DNA from 3 places in the Streptomyces sp. AN091965 genome. Region 3 is predicted to be linked to each of the others. Evidence: riboswitches for the same ligand, from Rfam matches in the RefSeq annotation. Region 3 holds a riboswitch; each other region holds the start of a gene.
The links. Region 3 has a riboswitch for cobalamin ahead of MQV74_RS27255 (ribonucleoside-diphosphate reductase subunit alpha). Riboswitches for the same ligand answer to the same signal wherever they lie in the genome.
Positions count from the first base shown of each region.

Region 1: linked by a shared signal. The riboswitch ahead of MQV74_RS13090 (ABC transporter substrate-binding protein) and the one ahead of MQV74_RS27255 (ribonucleoside-diphosphate reductase subunit alpha) in region 3 are both predicted to bind cobalamin.
Region 2: linked by a shared signal. The riboswitch ahead of MQV74_RS36695 (CoA-acylating methylmalonate-semialdehyde dehydrogenase) and the one ahead of MQV74_RS27255 (ribonucleoside-diphosphate reductase subunit alpha) in region 3 are both predicted to bind cobalamin.

Region 1 is NZ_JALDMY010000001.1:3,117,931-3,127,804, reverse strand. It holds gene MQV74_RS13110 (asparaginase) at 1-66, shown strand, start outside; gene MQV74_RS13105 (haloacid dehalogenase-like hydrolase) at 151-1,284, opposite strand; gene MQV74_RS13100 (AraC family transcriptional regulator) at 1,478-2,350, shown strand; gene MQV74_RS13095 (VOC family protein) at 2,356-2,802, shown strand; cobalamin riboswitch at 2,826-3,011, shown strand; gene MQV74_RS13090 (ABC transporter substrate-binding protein) at 3,161-4,174, shown strand; gene MQV74_RS13085 (FecCD family ABC transporter permease) at 4,171-5,235, shown strand; gene MQV74_RS13080 (ABC transporter ATP-binding protein) at 5,232-6,119, shown strand; gene MQV74_RS13075 (MmcQ/YjbR family DNA-binding protein) at 6,116-6,556, shown strand; gene MQV74_RS13070 (Rrf2 family transcriptional regulator) at 6,608-7,036, shown strand; gene MQV74_RS13065 (MFS transporter) at 7,221-8,423, shown strand; gene MQV74_RS13060 (cation:proton antiporter) at 8,469-9,680, opposite strand; gene MQV74_RS13055 (class I SAM-dependent methyltransferase) at 9,722-9,874, opposite strand, start outside.
Region 2 is NZ_JALDMY010000001.1:8,936,842-8,946,715, forward strand. It holds gene alaS (alanine--tRNA ligase) at 1-2,139, shown strand, start outside; cobalamin riboswitch at 2,283-2,462, shown strand; gene MQV74_RS36695 (CoA-acylating methylmalonate-semialdehyde dehydrogenase) at 2,635-4,134, shown strand; gene MQV74_RS36700 (acyl-CoA dehydrogenase family protein) at 4,143-5,300, shown strand; gene MQV74_RS36705 (enoyl-CoA hydratase/isomerase family protein) at 5,297-6,364, shown strand; gene mmsB (3-hydroxyisobutyrate dehydrogenase) at 6,361-7,317, shown strand; gene MQV74_RS36715 (enoyl-CoA hydratase) at 7,310-8,116, shown strand; gene MQV74_RS36720 (HAD family hydrolase) at 8,176-8,859, opposite strand; gene MQV74_RS36725 (Lrp/AsnC family transcriptional regulator) at 8,904-9,413, opposite strand; gene MQV74_RS36730 (APC family permease) at 9,592-9,874, shown strand, end outside.
Region 3 is NZ_JALDMY010000001.1:6,377,657-6,387,530, forward strand. It holds gene MQV74_RS27230 (terpene synthase family protein) at 1-807, shown strand, start outside; gene MQV74_RS27235 (bifunctional albaflavenone monooxygenase/terpene synthase) at 804-2,183, shown strand; gene MQV74_RS27240 (GlxA family transcriptional regulator) at 2,237-3,208, opposite strand; gene MQV74_RS27245 (hypothetical protein) at 3,302-3,532, shown strand; gene MQV74_RS27250 (ribonucleotide-diphosphate reductase subunit beta) at 3,445-4,482, opposite strand; gene MQV74_RS27255 (ribonucleoside-diphosphate reductase subunit alpha) at 4,482-6,893, opposite strand; adenosylcobalamin-variant (AdoCbl-variant) riboswitch at 7,040-7,138, opposite strand; gene MQV74_RS27260 (hypothetical protein) at 7,471-8,106, opposite strand; gene mctP (monocarboxylate uptake permease MctP) at 8,175-9,794, opposite strand; gene MQV74_RS27270 (DUF3311 domain-containing protein) at 9,791-9,874, opposite strand, start outside.

The DNA.
Region 1 (9,874 bases), 3.3 Mb from region 3:
CACGCCCTCCTCGCGGCCGGCGCGGACCGCGGGACGATCGAGGCAACGTTCAACCGCCTGAGGTGAGCGCCCCGCCTGAGGTGAGCGCCCGAAGGGGCGCGGGGAACTGCGCGACCAGCCACGGACGAAGCGGCACATGCACCCCAACGCTCAGCCAATCTGCTCCGGCGTCACCGTCAGCCACCGCTTGTCCGCGGTCAAGGGCAGCCCCAACTCCCGTTGCCGCGCCGCGTTCTTCCGCTTCATCGCGTCCAGCTGCTTCATGTAGCTGTCCTTGCGGTTGACCCACACGCGGACGCCCCCGTGCCGCACGTCCGCCGAGTGGAAGAGCATCGGCCCGTCGCTCGACGGCGTGTCCCCGGCCACGAGGACGGGCTTCTTCCACTCGTCGATGTACGTGGAGATCGCCGCGGGCTTGCCCTGGTACCAGGTCAGCGGCGCCCACAGCCGAGGCGTCAGCTCGTAGCGGGCGAGCCGCGCCCGGTCCTTCGGCCCGAAGCGGCCCTCGGCGATCTCCTTGCGGGAGCTGGTGACGCGGCCGGTCCTCGGGTCCTTGAGCTGGAGGCCGACGCCGATGACGTTGCGCGGCTTCACCCCGTACCCGTACCGGGGGTCGGCGAGCACCATCCGCACCAGGTCCTCGCTCGCGGCGCTCACGACGTACACCTCGATCCCGTGCGCGCGCAGCGCCCCGTACAGCTCCCGCATGCCGGGGGAGAACTCGGGGCGCCGGACCTCGGTCCGCGTCACCTCGCCGTTCTCGTAGTACGTCGCCGGGATCGGCCTGTCGTACGCGAGCAGTTCGTCGACGTACCCCTTGAGCTTCTTCAGCGTGAAGCCGGAGAAGATCTGCGCGGCCCAGGGGTAGCAGACCTGGTCGTCGACCTCGCAGAGGCGGTTGTAGTAGCTGTAGAGGCTCTCCTTGTGCGTGGCCGTGTCCTTGAACGGGATGACCTTCAGGGACGGGTCCATCGACTTCCGGGTCAGGACGCCCTTCATCTCCAGGAACGGAAGCAGCGCCTCCTCCAGGTCGTTGCGGTACGTCGTGTTGTCCGCGTCGAAGACGGCGTACGCGCCCTTGTGGGCGTTCTTGGCGATGACCTCGCCGAGCTCGGCGGCCACCGGCTTCGGCCAGTGCGCGAGCCGGACGGGCGCGTCGGACGGGCGCGCGTCGGCCGTGCCCGCGCCCGGCCACAGCGCGCCGCCCGCGAACACCGCCGCCGCGAGCGCCCCCGCGAGTCCGAGGGCCGCCCGCTTGCTCCTGCTTCGTGCTCGTACAGCCATGGTGTCCGTTCCTCGGGTCCTCGCCAGGTGGTGCGCCGCCCCGTGCGGAGCGGCGGGACATGCTACGAGCGCGCGGAGCCGATTCCCATGATCGATGTCACGGTGCGTGGCGGGCATGGGACGCGGCGGAGCGGGTAGTGGCGGGGGCACGCGCGCGGCCGCGCCCGGCTCCTCGCGCGGTCACAATGGACGCATGGACACCGCCCGCCGCGAGTTCGTCCGCGCCCCGCTCCCGCCGGAGCAGGGCGGCAAGGTCGTGTCCGCCGTGGGCTACCGCACGAGCGGCGAGACGCCGGGTCTGCACCGCGGCCTGCCGTCGCCGTATCTGACGCTGATCTTCTCGTTCGACGGGCCCGTCGTCACCGGCTCCACCGCGGAACAGGCCACCGGGCCCGACGCCGAGCGCACCGACATCGTCGTGGGCGGCCTGCACCAGAGCCCGGCGTACGTCGTGCAGCCCGAGCACCAGGCGGGCATCCAGCTCGCCGTGCACCCGCTCGCGGCCCGCTCGCTCCTCGGCCTCCCGGCCGCCGAGCTGACCGGACGGCTCGTCACCGACGGCACGGACGTCCTCGGCCGGATCGCCGCCGGCGTCCGCGAGCGGCTGTGCGAGGCCGACGGCTGGGACGAGCGGTTCGCCTGCCTCAACGCCTACTTGGCGCGCCGCGCCGCCGACGCCGAGCGCCTCGCCCCGGTCCGCCCCGAGGTCGCCGAGGCCTGGGCGTGGCTCGCCCGGCACCGGGGCGCGGGCACCCTGCGGGGCCTGGCCGCGCACGTCGCGCTCAGCGAGCGCCGCCTGACGGCCCTGTTCCGCGCCGAGACCGGCGTGACGCCCAAGCAGGCCGCCCGCCTGATGCGCTTCCAGCACGCGAAGGCGCGGGTCGTGCGCGCGGTCGTCGCGGGCGCGCCCGCCGACCTCGCCCGCGTCGCCGCCGACTGCGGCTACTACGACCACTCCCACCTGGTGCGCGACTTCCGCCAGTACACGGGCGCGAGCCCGAGCGCCTGGCTGGCCGAGGAGTGCCGGAATATCCAAGCCGGGGGACACCGCGACGGCGAAGACTGAGGGACATGAACACCAGCGAAGCGGTACAGAGCAGCCACACCTCCCCGAACCCGCGCACCCCGGACGTCTGGCCCACCTTCCAGGCCCACGACGCCCCCGCCCTCATCGACTTCCTCGTCACCACCGTCGGCTTCCTGCGCACCGCCGTGTACGAGGACGGCGGCCGCGTCGCCCACGCCCAGCTCGACTGGCCCGAGGGCGGCGGCGTCATGCTCGGCTCGTACGACCCGCGGTCGGCCGAGTGGTGCCTGCAGCCGGGGACGTTCGGCGCGTACGTCGTCACGGACCACGTCGACGCCCTCTACAGCCGCCTCAAGGAGGCGGGCGTAGAGGTCGTCCGCGAGATCGAGGACCAGCCGTACGGCAGCCGCGAGTTCGCCGTCGCGGACCCGGAGGGCAACAAGTGGTCCTTCGGCACCTACCGCGGCGAGCCGCACCCCGAGCAGGGGTGACGTCCTCCCGGCCCGCGGCGGGGTGATAGCTTGCGCACGCCAGTCGCGCCCGCACCCGGGCCAGGGAATCCGGTGGGAATCCGGAACTGACGCGCAGCGGTGAGGGGGACGGGCGGGACCAGCGGCCACTGGATGTCACGGACATCCGGGAAGGCGGCCCCGCCCGGACGAACCCGAGTCCGAAGACCTGCTGGCACCGCCGACCGCGCGCCGGGCGGCGGGGTTTCGCAGACCAGGCTCCGCGCATGAGCCATGAGACCCGGGAAGACCTGTGCCTCCTCTCGTCCCTCGCGCACGCCGCGCGGCCGCCCGCCCCCGCAGTGCCGCCCCCGGTGCCCGCACCGCCCCCGGGCCGCGCCTGACCGCCCTGCTCGCGGCGGGCGGCCTGCTCCTGCTCACCGCCTGCGGCGGCTCGGCCGAGCGGAGGGACGCGGGCGCCAAGGCCCCCGGCTACCCGGTGACCGTCACCTCCTGCGGCGAGAAGGCCGAGGTCACCTCGCCGCCCGAGCGGGCGGTCTCCCTCGACCAGGGTTCCACGGAGATCCTGCTCTCCCTCGGCCTCGCCGACCGCATGGCGGGCACCGGCACCTGGACCGACCCGGTCCTGCCCGGCCTGAAGAAGCAGAACGCGAAGGTCGAACGCCTCGCCGACCGCTACCCGTCCCTGGAGAAGGTCCTCTCCAAGGAGCCGGACTTCGTCAGCGCGTCGTTCCTCTACACCGTCGGCAAGGGCGGCGTCGCCGACCGCGCCAAGTTCACCGAGCTCGGCGTCCCCGTCTACGTCTCGCCCACCGACTGCGCGGGCAAGGACAACGGCGGCGACGGCGACGGCACCCGCACCAAGACGCTCACCATGGACACCGTCTACGGCGAGATCCGCGACCTGGCCCGGGTCTTCCACGTCCAGGCGCGCGGCGAGCGCCTCGTCGCCGACCTCAAGTCCCGCGTCACCCGGGCGAAGCGGACGCTCAAGTCGTCCGACGCGTCCGTCCTGTACTGGTTCTCCGACTCCAAGGCGCCCTACATCGCGGGCTGCTGCGGCGCGCCCGGCGTCATCACGCGCGCCCTCGGCGTCCGCAACGTCTTCGCCGACACGCGCGCCGAGTGGCCCCAGATCAACTGGGAGACCGTGGCCGACCGCGACCCGGACGTCCTCGTCATCGGCGACCTCACCCGCAAGGCCCAGTCGGCCGAGAGCGCCCGCCAGAAGATCAGGTTCCTGGAGTCCAACCCCGTCACCAAGAACCTCACGGCCGTGAAGAAGAAGCGGTACGTGCTGCTCAGCGGCCAGGCCCTCAACCCGACGATCCGCACGGTCGACGGCATCGAACAAGTCGCGGCGGGGCTGCGCGCGTTCGGCCTGGCGCGGTGAGCACCGCCGTGCGCGAGCGGACGCGCGGCTCCCGGCGCGGACGGCACGGCGCCGGGCGCGCGGCGCTGCTGTGGGCGGCGGGCCTGGTGGCCCTGCCGCTGTCGGTGGCCGTCGCCGTCACCATCGGCCCGGCCGACATCTCCGTACCGGACGTCTGGGCGGCGGTGGCCGCCCACCTCGGCTGGGGCGAGGCCGAGCTCACCCCGCTGCGCGACGGCATCGTATGGAACCTGCGCATGCCGCGCACCCTGCTCGCGGGCGTCTGCGGGGCGGGCCTCGCCGTGTGCGGCGCGGTCCTCCAGTCGCTCCTGCGCAATCCGCTCGCCGACCCCTTCGTCCTCGGCGTGTCCTCAGGGGCGTCCACGGGCGCGGTGGCGGTGGTGGTCCTCGGGGTCGGCGGGGGAGCGGTGTCGGTCTCCGGCGGGGCGTTCGCCGGAGCCCTGTGCGCGTTCGGCTTCGTGCTGCTCCTGAGCCAGGCGCTGGGTGCCACGACGGACCGCGTGGTCCTGTCCGGGGTCGCGGCCATGCAGCTCTTCTCCTCCCTCACCTCCTTCGTCATCCTGACGGCCGCCGACGCGGAGACGACGCGCGGCGTCCTGTTCTGGCTGCTCGGCTCGTTGAGCGGGGCGGACTGGACGGACGTGGTGGTGTGCGCGGCGGTCCTCGCCGTGGCCCTGGTGATCTGTCTGTCCCAGGCCCACACCCTCGACGCGTTCGCCTTCGGCCAGGACGCGGCGGCCGCCCTGGGCGTGCACGTCACCCGGGTCCGGCTGCTCCTGCTGTGCACCACGGCCCTGCTCACGGCCGCCCTGGTCAGCGCGGCCGGGGCCATCGGCTTCGTCGGCCTGACCCTGCCGCACGCGGCCCGCGTGCTCGTCGGCCCGCGCCACGCCCGCCTGTTGCCGGTGACGGCCCTGACCGGCGCGGTCTTCCTCATCTGGGTGGACACCCTGGCCCGTACGCTCCTGGACCCGCAGGAGGTGCCGGTCGGGGTGGTCACGTCGCTGATCGGCGTCCCCGCGTTCGTGGCGGTCCTCTACCGCACGAGGAGGGTCGGATGAGCGCGGCGAAGTCCCAAGCAGGGCCGTCGGCAGGCCCTCCGGCGGAGCTTTCGGCGGACCTTCCCGCGGCGGGCGGCGCGGGCCTGAGCGCGGACCGGGTCTCCCGGACCGCGGGCGGGCGCCTCATCGTCGACGGCGTCACCCTCGCTCCGCGCCCGGGCACGGTGGTCGGTCTCCTGGGCCCCAACGGCTCCGGGAAGTCCACGCTCCTGCGCCTCCTCGCGGGCGTCCTGGCCCCGACCGCCGGGGCGGTCACCCTCGACGGCGAGCCGCTGCGCGACCTGGGCCGCCGCGCGGTCGCCCGCCGCCTCGCCCTGGTGGAACAACAGGCGGACACCCAGGTCGACCTGACGGTACGGGACGTCGTCCGCCTGGGCCGGGTCCCGCACCGCCGCGCCTGGGTGCCCTCGACGGCCGAGGACGAGCGGGCCGTCACCGAGGCCCTGGCCCGCACGGGCCTGGCCGACCGCGCCGACCAGCCCTGGCACACCCTCTCCGGCGGCGAACGCCAGCGCTCCCACATCGCCCGGGCCCTGGCCCAGTCCCCGCGCGAGCTCCTCCTCGACGAGCCCACCAACCACCTGGACATCCACCACCAGCTGGACCTCCTCGCCCTGGTGGCCGCCCTCCCCGTCACCACGGTGATCGCCCTGCACGACCTCAACCTGGCGGCGATGTTCTGCGACGAGATCCTGGTCCTGAAGGAGGGCAGGGCGCATGCGCACGGCACGCCGGTGGAGGTCATCAGCGAGCCCCTCATCGCGGAGGTCTACGGCGTGCGGGCCCGGGTCACCCCGCCCACCGCGCCCCAGGACCACCCCACCGTCACCTTCCTGCGGCCGTCGGACCCGCCGCCCGCACTCCCCGGAGGACCACGCGGATGACCACGCCTCCCGACGCCGAGGTCCCCCTCGACGCGCTCGCGCACCTGCGCGGGATCTGCGGCCGCCTCCCCGAGGCGTACGAGGAGCGGGCCTGGACCGGCGTCCGCTGGCGCGTCCGGGGCCGCACCTTCGCCCACGTCTACGTCTCAGACCCCGCGAGCCCCGCCGCCACCCACGCCCACGCCGCCGTGCCCACCACGACCCTCACGTTCCGCGCCCACGGCGAGGAGCTGGCTGCCCTGACGAACGCGGGCCCGCCCTTCTTCCGCCTGGGCCGGGGCGCCGACGTGGTCGCCCTGCACCTGGACGCGGCCGCCGCGGACTGGTCGGAGATCGCCGAACTCCTCGTGGAGAGCTATCGGTCCCTGGCCCCCAAGAAGCTCGCGGCACTCCTCGACGAGGACGGACGGGGCTGGACAGCCACGCCCCTGTCGTAACAGAATCGGTTTCGACAGCAGAGCCGAGCGAACCGAGCGACCGGAGGGCCCGTGAGCGCCAACAGCCGCATGACCGTGGCCACGCACGCGCTGACGTGGATGGCCCTGGTCTGCCCCAAGCGGCCCGACGGCATCGTGACGTCCGACGAGATCGCCGCCAGCGTCAACACCAATCCGGTCGTCATCCGCCGCACGCTCGGCGGTCTGCGCGACGCGGGCCTCGTGGTGTCGCAGCGCGGCCAGGGCGCGGGCTGGCGCCTGGCCCGCGAGCCCGGCGCGATCACGCTCCGGGACGTCTACCTCGCGGTCGAGCCCGACCCGCTCCTCGCCCTCCACGCCTCCGCTCCCAACCGGAAGTGCCCCGTGGGGCGCGGCATCCCGCCGGTCCTGCGCGGCGCGTACGACCGCGCGGAAGAGGCGATGAAGGCCGAACTGGCCGGGGTCACCGTCGCCGACGTGCTCAAGGAGACGGTCGCCTGACCCTGTCGAACGGGCCGGTCCGTGCGGACCGGCCTTTTTTGAGCCCTGTGTCGTAACGGGTTCAGTTACATCTCCCGCTCGTCCGCTCGCTCGGACGGCCCCGGCGCGCCCGGCGCACTCCGTGCATCCCTCGCGCGCACCGCACCCGTTGTGCCCCGACACCCCAACCGGAGGTCCCGCACCCGTGTACCGATCACTCCTCGTCCTCGCCGCCGGAATGTTCGCCATCGGCACCGACAGCTTCGTCATCGCCGGGATCCTGCCGGACGCGGCCGACTCGCTCGGCGTGTCCGTGGGCACCGCGGGATGGCTCCTGACCGCCTACGCCTTCACCTACGCCGTACTGGGTCCCGTCATGGCCGCGTGCACCGCGCGCAGGGCCCGGCGGCCGCTGTTCCTCGCCGGGTTCGCCGTCTTCACCGCGGGCAACCTCCTGACCGCCTTCGTCCCCGACTTCGGCGTGGCCCTGGCCGGCCGGGCGCTGGCCGGGTTCGGCGGGGCGATGGTCACCCCGGCGGCCGTCGCGGCGGCCGCGGCCCTCGCCCCGCCCGAGCGGCGCGGCCGCGCCATCGCCACCGTGATGACGGGCCTCAGCGCGGCGACGGCCCTCGGCTCGCCCCTCGGCACGGCGATCGGCAGCGTCACCGGCAACTGGCGCCTCACCATGGTCTTCGTGTCGGCCCTCGGGGTCCTCGCCGCCGCGGCCGTCGCACTGCTGCTCCCCGCGATCCCCACGCCCCCGGCGGTCCCGCTGCGCACGCGCCTCGCCCCGCTCGCCGACCGCCGCATCGGCCTCACCCTCCTCACCACGCTCCTCGTCTACACCGGCCTCTACACGGTCTACTCCTTCATCAGCGCGAGCCTCGACCGCGCGACGGACGGCAGCGGCACCACCCTGGCCGTGCTGCTCTTCGTCTGGGGCCTGGCCGCCACCGCGGGCACGCTCGGTTCGGGCGGCCTGGTCGACCGCTTCGGCGGCCGCCGCGTCATCAACACCGCGACAGCCGTGGCGGCGGTCGACTTCGCCCTCCTGCCGTGGACGAGCGCCCATCTCCCGTCCACCGTCGTGGCGTTGCTCGTCTGGGGCGTGTGCGGCTGGGGCCTCCTGGCCCCGCAGACCCACCGCCTGATCACCGCCCTGCCGACCGCTGCCCCCCTGCTCACGGGGCTGGCCTCGGCCATGGTCTACGTGGGCGTCTCGGCGGCTCCCCTGGTCGGCCAGGCGGGCATGGCCTGGGCGGGCCCCCACTGGCTCGGCCCCGTCGGCGCGGCCTTCATCGCCCTCGGCCTCGTCACGGCGGAGGCGGCCCACGCCGTCATCGCCCGCGAAGGGCGCCGCACGGCCACCGCCCCCCGGTCGCGGGCCGCGGAGGGCGCACGCAGCTGACGGCCCGGCGTCGCCCGGCGTCCGGGGCGCGGTGGGCCGACGGGGTCACCACGTCTCGGACGCCCCGGCCGTGGGGGAGGAGGGTCCGGCCCGCCGGCCGGCCAGGGCCTTCAGGGCGAGCAGCGGGAAGACCAGGACGGAGAGCATGGCCGCGCCGACCAGGGCGGCGGCTTCGCCCGCGCCCAGGACGCCGTCGTCGGTGCCGATCGCGGTGATGGCCGCGACGAGCGGCAGACAGGTCGAGGAGTACAGGGTGAGCGCGGCGCGTTCGCGCCGGGACAGGTCGCGCGGGGCGAGCAGCCAGGCCGGCCCCCCGCGCACCAGGAGGAACAGCAGGAAGAAGACCGGCAGGAGGGCGAGCGGACGGCCGCCGTGCAGCAGGGCGGAGAGGTCGAAGCCGATGCCGGTGACGACGAAGAACACCGGCACCAGGAAGCCGAACCCCATCGCCTCGATCCTGCCGAGGACCTCCGCGCCCACCTCGGGGGCCGCGCCCCGCAGGACGAGCCGGGTGAGGAGCCCGGCGGCGAACGCGCCGAGGAGCGTGTCGAGGCCGAACGCGGCGGACAGACCGAGCATCGCGGCCAGCAGCAGCATCACGTACCGCACGGCGAACTGCCCGCTGGAGTGCAGGGTCCTGGCGACGACGCGGGCGAACCACGGAGGGCGCGGGCGCAGCGCCCAGAAGACGGCGACGGCCGTGATCGCGGCGAAGGCGACGAGCAGCGCGGTCGCGACGCCGGGTCGGCGGCCGCTGAGCAGCAGCGAGATCGCGATGACCGGCCCGAACTCGCCGACCGCCCCGAACGCCATCACCACGGTGCCGAACCGGCCGCGCAGCAGGTCCGCGTCGCGCAGCATCGGCAGGACGGCGCCGAGCGCGGTGCTGGTCAGTGCGGTGCCGATGACGAAGCTCTTGGTGGCCTGCGCGCCGGTCAGGGCGAAGGCGCTGCCGAGCGCCACGGCGAGCGACACGGCCCAGGCCCCGACCGAGCGGCGCAGCGTGTCCCCGCGGACGGCCGCGAACTCGATCTCGTACCCCGCCAGGAAGATCAGCATCGAGAGGCCCAGGTCCGACAGCGTGTCGATGACGGCGTCGGGGTGAGCGAGGCCGAGCACGTCCGGGCCGATCAGGATGCCGAGGGCGATCTCGAAGAGGGCCACGGGAACGGTGAGCCGACGCCCGACCGCGTACGCGAGGAGCGGGGCGAGCACTGCCATGGCCATGATCAGGATCAGCGTCCCGGGATGCGACATGCGTACTCACTAGCACAAATCCGGGCAAAGCGATCAAGCGGTCAAACCGGGCGCGCCGGGGACGTCTGCGTCACGCGCCACAGCCGGCGTGGCAGCTCGCCCTCCTCGAACGTGTGCACCTCGTCCAGGGTCCATCCGTCCGCGAGGGCGTCGACCAGGGCGCGGGAGAAGAAGTGCACGGCGAAGCCACCGTG
Region 2 (9,874 bases), 2.6 Mb from region 3:
TACTACGACCGGGGCCCGGCGCTCGGCCGCGCGGGCGGCCCCGCCGTCGACGAGGACCGGTACATGGAGTTCTGGAACCTCGTCTTCATGCAGTACGAGCGCGGCGAGGGCACCGGCAAGACCGGCTACCCCCTGCTCGGCGAACTCCCGCGCCGCAACATCGACACCGGCATGGGCCTGGAGCGCATGGCCACCCTGCTCCAGGGCGTGGACAACCTCTACGAGATCGACGAGACCCGGCCCGTCCTCGACCGTGCCGCCGAGCTCGCCGGGGTCCGCTACGGCGCCGACGCCACCGACGACGTACGGCTGCGCGTCGTCGCCGACCACGTCCGCACCGCCCTGATGCTGCTCGCCGACGGCACCGCGCCCGGCAACGAGGGCCGGGGCTACGTGCTGCGCCGCATCCTGCGCCGCGCCGTGCGCTCCCTGCGCCAGCTCGGGTACGGCGACCCGGCCCTCGCGGACCTCCTTGCCGTCGCCCGCGACCGGATGGCGCCGAGCCACCCCGAGGTCGCCGACTCCTTCGCGCGCATCGCCGACCAGGCCCAGGGCGAGGAGGACGCCTTCCGCGCCACCCTCAAGCAGGGCACCACCGTCCTGGACACCGCGGTCACCCGGGTCAAGGCCGACGGCGGGCGCCAACTGCCCGGCGCCCAGGCCTTCCTGCTGCACGACACCTACGGCTTCCCCATCGACCTCACCCTGGAGATGGCCGCGGAGCAGGGCGTCGAGGTCGACCGCGACGGCTTCGCCGCGCTCATGCGCGAGCAGCGCGAGCGGGCCCGCGCCGACGCCCGCGCCCGCAAGTCCGGCTCCGCCCCCGACACCTCGGCCCTGCGTACCGTCCTCGACGCGCACGGGCCCACCGACTGGCGCGCCTGGGAGACCCTGGCGACGGACTCCCGCGTCCTCGCGCTGCTGGGCCCCGCGGGCCCGGTCCCGGTCGCCCGGGACGGCGAGATCGTCACCGCCGTCCTGGACCGCACCCCGTTCTACGCCGAGTCCGGTGGCCAGGACAGCGACGCCGGACGGCTCACCGGGGCCTCGCTGGAGGCCGAGGTGCTCGACGTGCAGCGGCCGCTGCCCGGCCTGGTGGTCCATCAGCTCCGCGTCACCGCGGGGGAGGTGGCCGTCGGCGACGCCGTGCACGCCGCCGTCGACCCCGAGTGGCGCCTCGGCGCGCGCCAGGCCCACTCGGGCACCCACGTGCTGCACGCCGCCCTGCGCGAGATCCTCGGCCCGACCGCCCTGCAGTCCGGCTCCTACAACCGCCCGGGCCAGCTGCGCCTCGACTTCCCCTGGCGCGGCGCCCTCTCCGCCACCGTTCGCAGCGAGGTCGAGGAGGCCGCCAACCGCGCGCTCCGCCGCGACCTGCCCGTCGGCGTGCGCTGGATGACGCTGCCCGAGGCCAAGGAGCTCGGCGCGCTCGCGCTGTTCGACGAGACGTACGGCGAGCGGGTGCGGGTGGTCGAGATCGGCGGCGCCTGGTCGCGCGAGCTGTGCGGCGGCACCCACGTCGAGCACGCCGCGCAGATCGGCGTCATCGCGCTGACCGCCGAGTCGTCGGTGGGCGCGGGCATGCGGCGCCTGGAGGCCGCGGTCGGCATCGAGGGCTTCGGCTACCTCGCGCGCGAGCGCGACCTCGTCGCCGGCATCGCCGAGCGGCTGCAGGCACCGCGCGCCGAACTCCCCGACCGCGTCGCCGCGTTGCTCGACCGGCTCAAGGCCGCCGACCGGGAGAACGAGCGCCTGCGGCAGGCGGCCCGTGCCGCCCGCGCCGCCGAACTCGCCGGGCGGGCCGTCGAGGTGGGCGGCGCGTACGTGGCCACCGCGACGGCGGAGGGCCACGCGGGCGCCGCGCGGGCCCTGGCCCTCGAAGTGCGCGGACGGCTGCGCCCCGAGCGGCCGGGCGTGGCCGCCGTGACCCTGTCCGGCGACAAGCCGGTCCTCGCCGTGGCCGTGAATCAGGCGGCGCAAGACGCGGGCCTCTCGGCGTCCGCCCTGGTCAAGCGGCTGCTCGGCGGTCGCGGCGGTGGCTCGGACGAGGTCGCGCAGGGCGGCGGGGCGGACCGGGACGCGCTCGCGGCGGCCGTGGCCGGGCTCTCCGGCGTCGTACGCGAGGAACTAGGCGCCTGAGCGCCGCGCGACCAGCCACGACGGCCGTCGTTCGCCCACGGCCCCGCGTGGCTGGTCGCGCTGTTCCCCGGGCCCCTCCGGGGGGCACCAGGGGTGTCGTAGGGGTCGGTCTCCGTGGACTTAGTAGGACGTCCAAGTATATGGTCGTGACCAAGGCCCGCGGTGCAGGGAAGCCGGTGTGAATCCGGCACGGTCCCGCCACTGTGACCGGGGAGCGCGTTCCCACGAAGGCCCGAACGTCACTGACGGGGAAGCCCGTCGGGAAGGCGGGGAGCGCGCGCTGATCCGGGAGTCAGGATACCGGCCGCGGGGTGTTCCGTGTTGTCCACGAGGATGGAGCAGACACGCATGGCCCCGGTGCGCACCCACGACCCCGGAGATCCGGACCTGCGAGCGGTGATCCCCGCTGCCTGACGGCTGTTCGGCGTGCCCTGCGACGGTACGCGGCCCAGCCCTGCCATCCCCGGACCACACCTGACGAGAGAGCAGGCCCCCATGGTCCGTGAACTGACCCATTTCATCGGCGGCGAGCACACCCCGGGAACCTCGGGAACGCACGCCGACGTGTACGACCCCAACACCGGTGACGTCCAGGCACGCGTACCGCTCGCACACCGCGCGGACACCGAGGCGGCGATCGCGAACGCCGCCGAGGCGCAGCCCGCCTGGGGCGAGTGGAACCCGCAGCGCCGCGCCCGCGTCCTGCTGCGGTTCCTCCAGCTCGTCGAGGACGAACGCGACGCCCTCGCCCGCCTGCTGTCGTCCGAGCACGGCAAGACCGTCGCCGACGCGCACGGCGACCTCCAGCGCGGCCTGGAGGTCGTGGAGTTCGCCGCGGGCGTCCCGCACCTGCTCAAGGGCGAGTTCACCGACAACGCCGGAACCGGCATCGACGTGCACTCGCTGCGCCGCCCCCTCGGCGTCGTCGCCGGGATCACGCCCTTCAACTTCCCCGCGATGATCCCGCTGTGGAAGGCCGCGCCCGCGCTCGCCTGCGGCAACGCCTTCGTCCTCAAGCCGTCCGAGCGCGCCCCGTCCGTCCCGCTGCGCCTGGCCGAGCTGTTCCTCGAAGCGGGCCTGCCGCCGGGCGTCCTGAACGTCGTCAACGGCGGCAAGGAGTCCGTCGACACGCTCCTTGCGGACCCGCGCGTCAAGGCGCTGGGCTTCGTCGGGTCCACGCCCGTCGCCGCGCACGTGTACGCCACCGCGGCCGCCCACGGCAAGCGCGCCCAGTGCTTCGGCGGCGCCAAGAACCACATGATCGTGATGCCGGACGCCGACCTCGACCAGGCCGTCGACGCGCTGATCGGCGCGGGCTACGGCTCCGCGGGCGAGCGCTGCATGGCGATCTCCGTGGCCGTCCCGGTCGGCGAGGCCACCGCCGACGCCCTGGTGGCCCGCCTCAAGGAGCGCGTCGGTTCGCTGCGCATCGGCCGCTCCGACGACCCCGAGGCCGACTTCGGGCCGCTGGTCGGCCCCGACGCCGTCGACCGCGTCCGCTCCTACGTCGACCTCGGCGTCGAGGAGGGCGCCGAACTCGTCGTCGACGGGCGTGCCTTCACCCTGGCAGGGCACGAGCGCGGCTTCTTCGCGGGCGCCTCGCTCTTCGACCGCGTCACCCCGGACATGCGGATCTACCAGGAGGAGATCTTCGGCCCGGTCCTGTCCGTCGTACGGGCCGCCGACTACGAAGAGGCACTGCGGCTGCCCACCGAACACCCCTACGGCAACGGTGTCGCCCTCTTCACCCGCGACGGCGACACCGCCCGCGACTTCACCCGGCGCGTGGACACCGGCATGGTCGGCGTCAACGTCCCCATCCCGGTCCCCGTCGCCTACCACACCTTCGGCGGCTGGAAGCGCTCCGGGTTCGGCGACCTCAACCAGCACGGCCCCGACGCCATCCGCTTCTACACCCGCACCAAGACCGTCACCTCGCGCTGGCCCTCCGGGGCGAAGGAAGGCGCGAGCTTCACGATCCCGACGATGGCGTGAGCGCCCCGATGACCGCCACGACCACCACCCTGCTCGGCGCGGACCAGCTCGCCCTCGTCGAGACCACCCTCGACTTCGCCGAGGAACACCTCGCCCCGCACGCCCTCGCCTGGGACCAGGACAAGCACTTCCCGGTCGACGTGCTGCGCAAGGCCGCGGACCTCGGGCTCGGCGGCGTCTACGTCGACGAGGCCGCGGGCGGCTCCGGCCTGACCCGGTCCGACGGCGTCCTCGTCTTCGAGGCCCTGGCCTCCGGCTGCCCCTCCGTCGCGGGCTATCTGTCCATCCACAACATGGTCGCCTGGATGCTCGACCACTACGGCGACCGCGCCCAGCGCGCCCGCTGGCTGGGGCCGCTGACCTCCATGGACCGGCTCGGCAGCTACTGCCTCACCGAGCCGGGGGCCGGTTCGGACGCCGCCGCGCTGAGCACCCGCGCCGAGCGCGACGGCGACGCGTACGTCCTCACCGGCGTCAAGCAGTTCATCTCCGGCGCGGGTGCCGCGCACGTGTACGTGGTGATGGCCCGCACCGGAGGCGGCGGACCCGACGGCGTGTCCGCGTTCGTCGTCGAACGCGACGACCCCGGCCTGTCCTTCGGCGCGAACGAGAAGAAGATGGGCTGGAACGCGCAGCCCACCCGGCAGGTCGTCCTCGACGGTGTGCGCGTCCCCGCCGACCGGCTGCTCGGCGGCGAGGGCAACGGCTTCCGCATCGCCATGAACGCCCTGAACGGCGGCCGCCTCGGCATCGCCGCCTGCTCCCTCGGCGGCGCCCGCAGCGCCCTCGACCGCAGCCTCGTCCACCTCGCGGACCGGGAGGCGTTCGGCGCCCCGCTGCTCGACGCCCAGGCGCTGCGCTTCGAGCTCGCCGACATGGCGACGGAGCTGGCGGCGGCCCGCGCCCTGGTCCGGCAGGCCGCGCAGGCCCTCGACCAGGGCGACCCGCAGGCGCCGCAGCTGTGCGCCATGGCCAAGCGGTTCGCCACCGACACCGGCCACTCCGTCGCCGACCGCGCCCTCCAACTCCACGGCGGCTACGGCTATCTGACGGAGTACGGCATCGAGAAGCTGGTCCGCGACCTGCGCGTGCACCGCATCCTGGAAGGAACCAACGAGATCATGCGTCTGATCGTGGCCCGCGGCCTCACGGGGGCGCTGCGATGACCGAAGAGCCCGTCCTGATCCGCACCGAGGGGCGCGCCGGCCACCTCACCCTCAACCGGCCGCGCGCCCTGAACGCCCTGACCCACGCCGTGGTCCGCGCCGTCGACGAGGCGCTGACCGCCTGGGCGGCGGACCCGGCCGTCGAGACCGTCGTCCTCACCGGCGCGGGCGAACGCGGCCTGTGCGCGGGCGGCGACATCCGGCAGATCCACGAGGACGCGCGCACCGGCGCCGGGGCGTCCGCGGACTTCTGGCGCGACGAGTACCGCCTCAACGCCCGCATCGCCCGCTACCCCAAGCCCTACGTCGCCGTCATGGACGGCATCGTGATGGGCGGCGGCGTCGGCGTGTCCGCCCACGGCAGCGTCCGCGTCGTGACCGAGCGCTCCCGCATCGCCATGCCCGAGACCGGCATCGGCTTCGTGCCCGACGTCGGCGGCACCTATCTGCTCGGCCTCGCGCCCGGCGAACTCGGCACCCATCTGGCCCTCACCGGCGAGCCCGTGGGCGCGCGGGACGCCCTCCTGTGCGGCCTCGCCGACCACTTCGTCCCCTCCGCCGACCTGCCGCGGCTCCTCGCGGACCTCGCGACGGATCCGGTGCGCGACGTCCTCGCCCGGTACGTCACCGAGGCACCGCCCGGAACGCTCGCCGGACACCGGGAGTGGATCGACGCCTGCTACCCGGCCGCCACGGTCGAGGAGATCGTCGACCGGCTCCAGGCCCACGGCTCACCGGCCGCGAAGGAGGCCGCCGAGACCCTCCTCGGCAAATCGCCCACCGCCCTCAAGGTCACCCTCAGGGCGCTGCGCGGCGCCCGCGGGCTCGGCCCCCTCGAACGGGTCCTTGAGCAGGAGTACCGCGTGTCGTGCGCGGCCCTCGGCTCCGCCGACCTCGTCGAGGGCATCCGCGCCCAGGTCATCGACAAGGACCGCGCCCCGCGCTGGTCCCCGGCCACGCTCGCCGAGGTCACCGGCGCCGACGTGGACCGCTACTTCCTGCCGCTCGGCGCGCGCGACCTCGTGCTCGGCGGCGGCGCACCCGCACAGGAGGAGCCGTGGTGAACCCCGCAGCACAGGGCCGGGCGGGCGGCGTCGTCGCCTTCGTGGGCCTCGGTCACATGGGCGGTCCGATGGCCGCCCGCCTCGTCCGTGCCGGACACCGCGTCGTGGGCCACGACCTGGTGCCTCAGGCGCTCGCCGCCGCCGTGGCCGCGGGGGTCGAGGCCGCCCCTTCGGCGGTGGCCGCCGCGGCCGAGGCGGACGTCGTCCTCACCATGCTCCCCGCGGGCCGGCACGTCCTCGCCCTCTACGAGGACGAGGGCCTGCTCGGCGCGGCCCGGCCCGGCACGCTGTTCGTGGACTGCTCCACGATCGACGTCGCCGACGCCCGCGCCGCGCACGCGGCGGCCGCCGCCGCGGGGCACGCCGCCGTCGACGCCCCGGTCTCCGGCGGCGTCGTGGGCGCGGAGGCGGGCACGCTCACCTTCATGGCCGGCGGCGCCGCCGCGGACGTGGCCCGCGCCGAGCCGCTCCTCGCCGCGATGGGCAAGAAGGCCGTGCACTGCGGGGCCGCGGGCGCCGGGCAGGCCGCGAAGATCTGCAACAACATGATCCTCGGCATCTCGATGATCGCCGTGAGCGAGGCCTTCGTCCTCGGCGAGAGCCTCGGCCTGTCCCACCAGGCCCTGTACGACGTGGCGTCCACGGCGTCCGGCCAGTGCTGGGCGCTCACCACCAACTGCCCCGTGCCGGGCCCGGTCCCCGGCTCGCCCGCCAACCGGGACTACCGCCCCGGCTTCGCCGCTCCCCTGATGGCCAAGGACCTGGGCCTCGCCGCCGCCGCGATCAGCGCGGGCGGGGTGCGCGCCGAACTCGGCCTGCGCGCCGCGGAGATGTACCGGGACTTCGCCCAAGGGCCCGGAGCCGAGCAGGACTTCTCCGGGATCGTCGAGGCCCTCAGGAACTCCGGAATCGTCGAGGCCCTCAGGAATCAGGAAGGACAGACGCATGAGTGACCTCGCCGAGACCCCCACCGGGGCCTACGAGACCATCCTCGTCGACCGGGCGGCCGCCCCGCGCACGGCCCTGCTCAGGCTCAACCGGCCCAAGGCGCTCAACGCGCTCAACCTCCAGCTCATGCGGGAGGTCGTCGCGGCGGCCGAGGAGCTCGACCGGTCCCCGGACGTCGGCTGCATCGTCCTGACCGGGTCCGCGAAGGCGTTCGCCGCGGGCGCCGACATCAAGGAGATGCGGCCGCGCGGCTACCTCGACATGTACCTCAGCGACTGGTTCACCGCGTGGGACCGGCTCGCCCAGCTGCGCACGCCCACGGTCGCGGCCGTGTCCGGCTACGCCCTCGGCGGCGGCTGTGAACTCGCCATGCTCTGCGACGTCCTGCTCGCCTCCGACACCGCGGTGTTCGGACAGCCCGAGATCAAGCTCGGGGTCATCCCCGGCATCGGCGGCTCCCAGCGCCTCACCCGCGCCGTCGGCAAGGCCAAGGCCATGGAGCTGTGTCTGACCGGCCGCACCATGGACGCCGCCGAGGCCGAGCGCGCCGGACTCGTCTCCCGGGTCGTCCCCGCGGAGGACCTGCTCGCCGAGGCCCTGGCGGTCGCCGAGACCGTGGCGGGCATGTCGCTCCCCGTCGCGATGATGGCCAAGGAGGCGGTGAACCGCGCCTTCGAGACCACCCTCACGGAAGGCGTCCGCTTCGAACGCAGGCTGTTCCACGCCGTGTTCGCGACCCACGACCAGAAGGAGGGGATGGGCGCCTTCGTGGAGAAGCGCCCGCCGGAGTTCCGCCACCACTAGGCACGGCCCCCCGCGCCGCCCGTCCCCTTCCCTCCTGGCTGCGGGGAAAGGGACGGGTGCTAGCGCCCGCCGAGCCAGTCCACCACGGTGCGGGCCGAGAACTCCGCCTGCCCGCCCCGCACCAGGAACTCCGCCGCGGCGAACGCCGGATCGTCCGCCTGCGCGGGCACGTAGGGGATCGCGACACACCGCATGCCCGCGGCCCGGGCGGCCAGGGCACCCGGCACCGCGTCCTCCAGGACCACGCAGCGCGCGGGCTCGGTGCCGAGCAGCTCCGCGGCGGCCAGGAAGACGTCCGGCGCGGGCTTGCCGTGCGCGACCTCGTCCGCCGATACGTACGTCTTCAGCCACGCGTCGAGACCCGTGCCCTCCAGGATCGCCCCGATCGCGGCGCGCGAGGAACCGGAGGCCACCGCCATCGGCACCCCCGCCTCGTGCAGCAGCTCCACGAACGCCGCCATCTGCGGGTACACGCGCGTGGACGTGCGGGCCAGCTCCAGATAACGCCGGTTCTTGTCCGCGAGCAGCTCGGGGAGCGGGGTGCTCAGGCCGTAGGTCTCCTTCCAGCCGGCCAGGGTCTCCTGCGTGGAGATGCCCACGTACCGCTCGTGGTCCTGCCAGGAGAAGCCCGTGACCCCGTGCTCGGCAAGCAGTTGCCGTCCCGCCTCGAAGTAGTTGGGCTCGCTGTCCACGAGGGTGCCGTCGAGATCGAAGATGACCGAGATGTCGTTCAGGGCGCTCATGCCCTCAGCATGCCAAGAACGTGATCAAGCCGAAGTGGCCGCCGTCACCTTTCCCGGGGCTCGCGGCTCTCCCTCGTCTCCTTGGCCGTGGCCCGGCCGACCGACTCGACCAGCGGCAGGAGCCGGTGCGGCACGCGTTCGCGCAGCGCCATCTCCGTACGGGTGCGCACCACGCCCGGCAGCTGGATCAGACGCTGGATGACGTCCTCCAAGTGCCCGTTGTCGCGGGCGGCGACGCGGGTCAGCAGATCGCCGCCGCCGGTGATGGAGAAGGCCTCGATGATCTCCGGCACGGCGGCCAGGGCGTCCCCGACCTCGTCCAGGTGCCCCTGCGTGACCTCGATGTGTACGAAGGCGAGGACCGGGTGGCCCAGGGCGGCGGGGGACAGGAAGGGACCCGTGCCCGTGATCACGCCGTCGCGCTCCATGCGGTCGAGGCGTGCCTGGAGCGTGCCGCGCGCGATGCCGAGCACGCGCGCGTACTCCCGCACGCTCGTCCGCGGCTGCTCCAGGAGCAGCCGCAGGATGCGGGTGTCCAGCTCGTCGACCGCCATGGGCCCCTGGCCTCCTCGGTACGCGGATTGATCGCGGCCGACTGTACCAATGGCCCAGTCATGCCGCGCCATCGCGCACCAGGGTGCCCCGGGCTGCCGCACGCGGACCGGTACGCCGATCGGCTCTTGGCCGGGGTGGCCCCTCGGCTTCCGCGCCGGGCACCGGTGTCATGGAGCCATGGCCACGACCGACCGCCCCGCGGGCGTCCCGGAACCCGTCCCGTACCGCCTGAAGCGGATGCTGCTGGGCCCGCCTCTGGTCACCGCGCGCATCCGCAAGGAGAAGCTCGACAACCGCACCGCGCTCGGCGTGCTCGCCTCGGACTGCGTGAGCTCGTCGGCGTACGGCAGCGAGGAGATACTGCGCGTCCTCGTTCCCGTCGTCGGCGTGGCCGCCTTCACCCTGCTGATGCCGGTGACCGGGGCGATCCTGCTGATCCTCGTGCTCCTGACGCTGTGCT
Region 3 (9,874 bases):
GGCAGGACCGCGGGCTGGCGCCGCCTGTGCGCGGGCCTGCACGAGACACTCCAGGACCCGCACGCCCAGCTGCACCACAAGGACCCCCTGGTCGCTGGGTTCGCAGACTGCGTCCTGAGGCTGTACGCGCACCTCGGGCCGCGGTGGAACGCGCGCTTCGCCCGGCACTTCCACCCGGTGATCGACGCCTACGACCACGAGTTCGGCAACCGCCGCACCGGGACGGTGCCGAGCGTCGAGGCGTACATCGAGCTGCGTCGGCTCACCTTCGCGCACTGGGTCTGGATCGACCTGCTCGAACCCACCGCGCGCCAGGAACTGCCGGACGCGGTGCGGAAACACCCCGCCTATCGCGCGGCGGCACTCGCGACCCAGGATTTCTCCGCCTGGTACAACGACCTCTGCTCGCTGCCGAAGGAATTGGCCGGAGACGAGGTGCACAACCTCGGAATTTCCCTCATCCACCACGAAGGTCTTTCGTTGCAGCAGGCGGTGGCGGAAGTGCACCGGCGCGTCAGTGACTGTGTAACTGATTTTCTCGCAGTGGAACCGGAAGTACTGGGTCTGGCGGATGAATTGATCGACGGCAGCGCGGCGGGCAGGAAGGCGAGTGCCGCGCTGCATTCCTGCGTCTTCAATATGCGGAACTGGTTCAGTTCCGTCTACTGGTTCCACCACGAATCCGGCAGATATCGCGTCGACAACTGGGACGACCGGTCCTTGCCGCCGTACGTGTCCGACACTCCGGGACCCGAGTTCCCGGAATGCGAATTGGCAGGCCCCGAACTGGCAGGAGGCCAGGAATGACCGTCGAATCCGCAGCGTCCGCCATACCCGCACCGGCCGGTTCGCAGCGGCTGAACACGCCGCCGCTGGTCTCCGGTGGAGCGCCACTTCTCGGCCACGCCTGGAACCTGGTGCGCGACCCGCTCGGCTTCCTCGCCGACCTGCGGGACCACGGCGATCTCGTCCGGATCCGACTAGGGCCCAAAACGGCGTACGCGGTGTGCGCCCCGGACCTCGTCGGCGCCCTCCTCAAGAGTCCGGAGTACGTCGTCGGCGGGCCGCTCTGGGACACCCTGGAGGTGCTTCTCGGCAAGGGCGTGGCGACCAGTAACGGCCCGCTGCACCGGCGCCAGCGGCGCATGATGCAGCCCGCGTTCCGGCCCGAGCGCATCGCCGACTACGCGCGCGTGATGGAGCAGGAGGCCCAGGCGACGGCGGCGCGCTGGAGTGACGGCGAGACGGTGGACATCAGCGCGGAGATGTTCCGCACCGCCGTGCGCGTCGTCTCCCGCTCGCTCCTGGAAGTCGACTCGATCGGCGAGAAGGCGGACCGCATCTGCGAGTCGCTGCACACCGTCTTCGAAGGCCTGTACCGCCGCATGGTGCTTTCCGTCGGGCCGCTGTACCGCGTGCCGACGCCCGCCAACCGGCGCTTCGAGCGCGCCCTCGCCGATCTGCACGCGCTCGTCGACGAGATCATCGCCGAACGCCGCCGCTGCGGAAACGGCACGGAAGAGGACTTGCTGGCCGTATTGCTCGCCGCCCGCGACGAATCGGGGCGGCCGCTGACGGACCAGGAGATCCATGACCACGTCGTCTCGCTCGTCGTGGCGGGCGCCGAGAATGTCGCCTCGACACTGGCATGGGTCTTCCATCTGCTCACCGAACACCCGCAGCACGAAAGGCGGTTGGTTGAAGAGGTAAATTCCGTCACGGGAGGGCGTCCGGTCGCCTTCGCCGATCTCGGTGAGCTGCGGCACACGCGCAATGTCGTCACGGAGGCGATGCGTATACGACCGGCCGCCTGGATTTTCACGCGGCGGTCCGTGGCCGAGACCACCCTCGGCGGCTATCGCATTCCGGCCGACGCGGACATCGTGTACAGCGTGTACGCGATGCAGCGCGATCCGCGTTCCTTCGAGCGGCATCTGGAGTTCGACCCGGACCGGTGGAATCCGGAACGCGCCGCGGACGTACCGGAGTTCGCCATGATGCCGTTCGGCGTGGGCAACCGTAAGTGCCCCGGCGATCACTTCAGCCTGGTGGAACTCACCGTCATCCTGGCCACGATCGCCGCCACGTGGCGGCTCGACCCGGTGGCGCGGACCGACACGCGCACGAAGGTCGGCATCACGCTGCATCCGCGGGATCTGGTGCTGCGCGCCTCGGCGCGCTGACACCGGCGCACCGCGTGCCCGCACCGGCTCCCGGGCCGGTGCGGGCACGCGCGTCAGGCCGCCGGTTCGGCCCCGGGCCCGCGGAACGTACGCCGGTACGCGTTCGGCGTGGTGCCGAGCACGCGGACGAACTGGTGGCGCAGCGCGGCCGCGTTCGGGAAGCCGGAGCGCCACGCGACCGTGTCCACGGTCTCGTCCGTCGCCTCCAGCAACTCCTGGGCACGCAGCAGGCGTTGGCGCAGCAGCCAGCGGTACGGCGTGGTGCCGGTCTCCTGCTGGAAGCGGCGCGCGAAGGTGCGCGGCGACATGTGGGCGCGGGCGGCGAGCCGGTCGACGGCGAGTTCCTGGTCGAGGTGGCGCTCCATCCAGGCCAGGACCTCGCCGACGGTGTCGCAGCGGCCGCGCGGCAGCGGGCGCTCGATGTACTGGGCCTGGCCGCCGTCGCGGTGCGGCGGCACGATCATGCGGCGGGCGATGGCGTTGGCGACCTCCGCGCCGTTCTCCCTGCGGACCAGGTGCAGGGCGGCGTCGATGCCCGCGGCGGTGCCCGCGGAGGTGATCACCGGGTCCTCGTCGACGTACAGCACGTCCGGTTCTACCACGGCCCGCGGGTAGCGGCGCATGAGCTGGTCGGCGTGGCGCCAGTGCACCGCGCAGCGCCGCCCGTCCAGGAGCCCGGCCGCCGCGAGCACGAAGGCGCCGGTGCAGACGCTGAGCACCCGGGTGCCGCGCTCGGTGGCGCGGCGCAGGGCGTCGAGCAGCGCGGGCGGGAAGTCCCGCGTCACATAGGAGTCGCCCGCGGGGACGGTGATGAGATCGGCCTCTTCGAGGCGGTCCAGGCCGTGCGGCGTGGAGATGGTGAAGCCGGCGTGCGTGGAGAGCGTGGGGCCCTCGGCCGACACGAGCGCGAAGTCGTAGACCGGAAGGCCCTCGTCGCTGCGGTCGAGGCCGAACACCTCGGACACGACGCCGAGTTCGAAGGGATGCACGCCGTCGAGGGCGACGGCGGCCACGTTCCTCAACATGAGGACAGTGTGCCGTGCCGCTGGCAGGAAATCGAGGGTGTGCGGCAGTCCTGCCACTCACGCCGGAGGACGGCCGGCGCGAGAGTGGTCGTCATGAACGCACACGACGCACTCGACACACTGGCCGTCCTCGGGGTCTTCCTGCTCATGGCCCTGCCGTCATTGATCGGCCACGCCCACGACCGCCGGATCGACCGGGAGCTGCGGGAGGCCGAGCGCGGGCCCGGGCCGCGGGATCAGAACTCGTCGTCGAAGGAGACCGAGCCCTCCACGGCGACCTGGTACGCGGACGGGCGCCGCTCGAAGAAGTTGGTCAGCTCCTGAACGCCCTGGAGCTCCATGAACGAGAACGGGTTCTCGGAGCCGTACACCGGCGCGAAGCCCAGGCGGGCCAGGCGCTGGTCGGCGACACACTCCAGGTACTCGCGCATCGACTCGGTGTTCATGCCGGGCAGGCCCTCACCGCACAGGTCGCGCGCGAACTGCAGCTCGGCGTCGACCGCCTCCTTCAGCATGTCCGTGACCTGCTGCTGGAGCTGGTCGTCGAACAGCTCCGGCTCCTCCTTGCGGACGGTGTCCACGACCTCGAAGGCGAAGGACATGTGCATCGTCTCGTCGCGGAACACCCAGTTGGTGCCGGTCGCGAGGCCGTGCAGCAGACCGCGGCTGCGCAGCCAGTAGACGTAGGCGAAGGCGCCGTAGAAGAACAGGCCCTCGATGCACGCCGCGAAGCAGATCAGGTTGAGCAGGAAGCGGCGGCGGTCGGCCTTGGACTCCAGGCGGTCCAGCTTCTCCACCGAGTCCATCCACTTGAAGCAGAACTCGGCCTTCTCGCGGATGGAGGGGATGTTCTCCACGGCCGCGAAGGCGGCGGCGCGGTCCTCCGGGTCGGGCAGATAGGTGTCGAGCAGCGTCAGGTAGAACTGGACGTGCACGGCCTCCTCGAACAGCTGCCGGCTCAGGTAGAGCCGCGCCTCGGGGGAGTTGATGTGCTTGTAGAGGGTGAGCACGAGGTTGTTCGCCACGATCGAGTCGCCGGTCGCGAAGAACGCGACCAGGCGGCCGATCAGGTGCTGCTCCTCGGGCGTCAGCTTGGCGAGGTCGGCCACGTCCGAGTGGAGGTCGACCTCCTCCACGGTCCAGGTGTTCTTGATCGCGTCCCGGTAGCGCTCGTAGAAGTCCGGGTAGCGCATCGGACGGAGCGTCAGCTCGAAGCCCGGGTCGAGCAGGTTCTTCTCGCCCGTCGAGGTGGTGTGCATTTCCGACTGGGACATTACTGGCAGGCCTCGCAGGACTCGGGGTTTTCCAGGGAGCAGGCGATCGCCTCGGGGTCGGTCACCTGCTGGGGGACGGGGGCGGCCGCGGCGGCGGAGCCCCCGGCGGCGCGGGCGATGCGCGTCGCGGGGCGCGAGCGCAGGTAGTACGTGGTCTTGAGGCCCTGCTGCCAGGCGTAGGCGTACATCGAGGAGAGCTTGCCGATGGTCGGCGTCTCCAGGAACAGGTTCAGGGACTGCGACTGGTCGAGGTACGGCGTGCGCGCGGCGGCCATGTCGATCAGGCCGCGCTGCGGGATCTCCCAGGCCGTGCGGTACAGGTTCCGCACGTCGGCGGGCACCCAGGTGAAGCCCTGCACCGAACCGTTGGACTCACGCAGCGCCTCACGGGTCTGCGCGTCCCAGACGCCGAGCTCCTTGAGGTCCTGCACCAGGTAGGAGTTCACCTGGAGGAACTCGCCGGACAGCGTCTCGCGCTTGAAGAGGTTGGAGACCTGCGGCTCGATGCACTCGTAGACGCCCGCGATGGACGCGATGGTGGCCGTCGGGGCGATGGCGAGGAGCAGCGAGTTGCGCATGCCGACCTTGCCGATGCGCGTCCGCAGGGCCTCCCAGCGCTCGGGCCAGGCCCGCTCCGTCTCGTAGTGGTCGGGGTGCAGGACGCCGCGGGCCGTGCGGGTCTTCTCCCAGGCGGGCAGCGGCCCGTGGCGCTCGGCGAGGTCCGCGGACGCCTCGTACGCGGCGAGCATGATCCGCTCGGCGATCCGCGTGGAAAGGGCCTTGGCCTCGGCCGAGTCGAAGGGCAGCCGCAGCTGGAAGAAGACGTCCTGCAGGCCCATGGCGCCGAGGCCCACCGGGCGCCACTTGGCGTTGGAGTTCCCGGCCTGCTCGGTCGGGTAGAAGTTGATGTCGACGACGCGGTCGAGGAACGTCACGGCGGTGCGGACGGTGGCGTCGAGGCGCTCCCAGTCGATGTCCCCGTCGGCCACGAAGGCACCGAGGTTCACCGAGCCGAGGTTGCACACGGCCGTCTCGCCGTCGTCCGTGACCTCCAGGATCTCCGTGCACAGGTTGGAGGAGTGCACGGTGTGGCCGGGCTCGGCGGTCTGGTTGGCGGTGCGGTTGGAGGTGTCCTTGAAGGTCATCCAGCCGTTGCCGGTCTGCGCGAGGGTGCGCATCATGCGGCCGTACAGATCGCGGGCGGGCATGGTCTTCTGCGCCAGGCCCTCGGCCTCGGCCGCGCGGTATGCCGTGTCGAACTCCTCGCCCCACAGGTCGACGAGCTCGGGCACGTCGGCGGGGGAGAACAGCGACCACTCCTGGTCGGCGGCGACCCGGCGCATGAACTCGTCCGGGATCCAGTGCGCCAGGTTCAGGTTGTGGGTGCGCCGGGCGTCCTCGCCGGTGTTGTCCCGCAGCTCCAGGAACTCCTCGATGTCGGAGTGCCAGGTCTCCAGGTAGACGGCGGCGGCGCCCTTGCGGCGGCCGCCCTGGTTCACGGCGGCGACGGAGGCGTCGAGCGTCTTCAGGAACGGCACGATGCCGTTGGAGTGGCCGTTCGTACCGCGGATCAGCGAACCGCGCGAGCGGATGCGGGAGTACGACAGGCCGATGCCGCCCGCGTGCTTCGACAGGCGCGCCACCTGGTGGTAGCGGTCGTAGATCGAGTCCAGCTCGTCGAGCGGCGAGTCGAGCAGGTAGCAGCTCGACATCTGCGGGTGACGGGTGCCGGAGTTGAAGAGCGTCGGCGACGAAGGCAGGTAGTCGAGGCGGCTCATCAGGCCGTACAGGGCGGCGACCTCGTCGAGGGCGCGCGCGGAGTCGTCCTCGGCGAGACCGGTGGCCACGCGCAGCATGAAGTGCTGCGGGGTCTCGATGACCTTGCGGGTGATCGGGTGGCGCAGCAGATAGCGGCTGTGCAGCGTGCGCAGGCCGAAGTAGCCGAAGCGGCGGTCGGCGCCGTCGGCGAGCGCGGCCTCCACGAGGCCGTCCAGACGGGTGCCGTGCAGGGCCGCGAAGTCGGCGGTGCGGTCGGCGATCAGGCCCTCGCGGTGGCCGACCGTGACGGACTCGGAGAACGACGTGACGCCCTGCGAGGCGGCTTCCTCGCGGATGCCGATCGTCAGGAGCCGGGCGGCGAGCCGGGAGTACGCGGGGTCCTCGGAGATGAGCCCGGCGGCCGCCTCGGTGGCGAGCTCCCGCAACTCCGCCTCGTCGGCCTTCGCCGAGCGGCCGCGCAGCGCGGCCGCGGCGACGCGTCCGGGGTCGGCGTCGGGAAGGTCGGCGGTGAGGTCGGTCAGGGTGCGCAGCAGGGCGGCGCCGGGCCCGTCGGTGGACGGGGCGGACTGCTCGGCGTGCTGCTGACCGGCTTCGGCCTGCGCTGACGCGGGCTCGGCGGGCGCGATGGTCACGTGGTGCTCTCCCTCGCTCGGCTCTGGGCATCGAGGCGGGCGAGGGCACACGGGCGCGACCGCGCGAGGCGGTACGTACGCCGCGTCCACCAGCCCATGTCCACGAGGCCCGGACGTCTGCACCCGGGCCGGGCGGCACGGGTGCGCTGTCGGCAGGTCCTCGGACTTTGTGGGTACGCAAATGCGCACACGTACACCGTTGCGGGACAGTTCCGGACTTCCACCGGATTCCCCTGCGGCGACAGCGAGGACGAGCATACATCTTGTGCCGGGTTTCGGTGGCGCCCCTAGATGTTGTGTCGGAGGTGACCGTTCCCTCACGGGGTGTGGTCGCTCGGGAGCACGTCGGAGCGTCAACTCGCCGGGGAGAAAGGGCAGACCGGGGGCCGGAAACCGGGCCTGGAGCGGGGTGGGGAGGGCCTGGCGCGGGGCCCGGCGCGAGGCAGGGAGGGCCCGCGCGGGGCCCGGCGCGGGCGGTGCGCCGGTGGACCGCCCGCCCGCGTTCGGCGGACCGCCAGCCCGCGTTCGGCGGACCGCCAGCCCGCGTTCGGCGGATCGGCCGCCCGCGTCCGGTGGGTCAGCCGCCCGCGCCCGGCGGGTCCTGCGGCGCGCCGTCGCCGTTCGGCGGCAGGTCCCCGCGCTCCACGGGGCGGCCCGTGTCGCCGCCGTCCGTGGGCAGGCCCTCGGGGTCGGCCGTCTCGGGCAGGGTCGCGTCGAGTTCGCGGTCGTCGGCGCGGTGGGCGGCCTCGGCGGCGGCGCGCAGCACCTCGCGGCTCACCGCGTCGCGGTCGGCGGAGAGCTGGACGCGCAGCCCGTTCTCCGTGCGGACGTACTCGTGCCGGGAGCCCGTCAGGCGGTACCAGCCCTTGCCGTCCTTCTCGCAGCGCGTGGCGACGGGCCGGACCGTGCGGCAGTTCCCGTCGGTGACGGTGCCCCGGTCGACGGAGAGTGTGAGCTGTGCGCCGCCCTCGTCCCGTACGTAGGTGGACTGGAAGCCGTAGTCGCCGATCACGCCCACCGACTGCCGGGCCAGCTCGAAGCCGTCGGCCTCCGTCACGTAGACGTGTTCCACGACGGTCTGCGCCGCCTCGGCGCGGGCCTTCAGCTCGGCGCGGTCCGGCGGTGCCGCGCTGTCGAGGCTGTCCGAGCCGCAGCCGGTGAGGGCGAGCGGCGCGAGGAGCAGGGCCGGGAGGAGGCGGCGGGAACGTCTCATGCGCACATCCTTTCGCATGCGTCCGCCGCCGCGCCCCGCCCGGCCCTGTCGCTCCGTACCGCCACGGCTCAGTGGCCCGCCCCCACCTTGGGCAGCTCGACGGCCACGCCCCGGTCACCGGCGTCCGCCGTGTAGTCCTCGGGGGAGGTCTCGTCGACGCCCTCGGGGGCCTTGAACGCCTTCAGGGCGAAGGTGAGGACGACCGTCACGACCACGTTCAGGACGAACGCCGTCAGACCGATGTAGCCGATCTCGCCGATGCCAGGGATCTCCTTGGAGGACCCGCCGAAGTGCTTCTGCGTGGGCGAGGCGACGCCGTAGGCGGCCACCGTGCCGTAGATCATGCCGACCGCCCAGCCGGCGAGCAGCGCCCACCGGTGGAACCACCGCGTGAACAGGCCGCCGACGAGCGCGGGCATGGTCTGCAGGATCCAGATGCCGCCCAGGAGCTGGAAGTTGATGGCGACGGTCTTGTCCATGGTGAGCACGAAGGCGAGGGCGCCCACCTTCACCAGGAGCGAGACCAGCTTGGAGACCTTGGTCTCCTGCTCGGGCGTCGCGTCGGGCTTGAGGAAGTCCTTGTAGATGTTGCGGGTGAAGAGGTTCGCGGCCGCGATGGACATGATGGCGGCGGGCACGAGCGCGCCGATGCCGATGGCCGCGAAGGCCACCCCGGTGAACCAGTCGGGGAACATGTCCTCGAACAGCTGCGGGATCGCCAGCTGCCCGTTGTCGACCTTCACCCCGGCCGCGATCGCCATGAAGCCGAGCAGCGCGAGCAGGCCCAGCATCAGCGAGTACAGCGGCAGGATGGTGGTGTTGCGGCGGATCACGTCCCGGCTGCGCGAGGACAGCGTCGCGGTGATCGAGTGCGGGTACATGAAGAGCGCGAGCGCCGAGCCGAGGGCCAGGGTCGCGTACGTCCAGGTCCCCGCGTCCCCGGGCACGAGCGCGCCGACGGGCTTGCCGGTCGCCTCGTTGGTCGCCGAGAACTTCTCGCTCGCCGCGTGGAAGACGTCGTCGAACCCGCCCAGTTTGATCGGGATGTAGATGATGGCCACCACGATCACGATGTAGATCAGGGTGTCCTTCACGAACGCGATCAGCGCCGGGGCCCTGAGGCCCGAGGAGTAGGTGTACGCGGCGAGCACGCCGAAGGCGATGAGCAGCGGCAGGTCCTTGACGAACCAGTTGGTGTCGTCGCCGCCGCCGACGCCCATCACGTCCAGGACGGCCTGGATGCCGACGAGTTGGAGCGCGATGTAGGGCATCGTCGCGAGGATGCCGGTGACGGCCACCGCGAGCGAGAGCCCCTTGGAGCCGAAGCGCCCGCGCACGAAGTCGGACGTGGTCACATAGCCGTGCTTGTGCGAGACCGACCAGAGCCGGGGCAGGAAGGTGAAGATCAGCGGATAGACGAGGATGGTGTACGGCACCGCGAAGAAGCCGGCGGCGCCGGCCGCGTAGATCGCCGCGGGCACGGCCACGAAGGTGTACGCCGTGTAGAGGTCGCCGCCGAGCAGGAACCACGTCACCCAGGTGCCGAACGACCGGCCGCCGAGGCCCCATTCGTCGAGGCTGTCGCTCTCGGCCCGGCGCCAGCGGGCGGCGAGGAAGCCCATGACGGTGACCGCGAGGAAGAAGAAGATGAAGACGGCGAGCGCGACGCCGTTCACGCCGTCGTTCATGAGCGCGCACCCCCCTGGCCGCGGGCGGCCTTGCGGGCGCGCTGGTCGCGCTGCCACAGCTGGTAGGCGATCATCGTGAG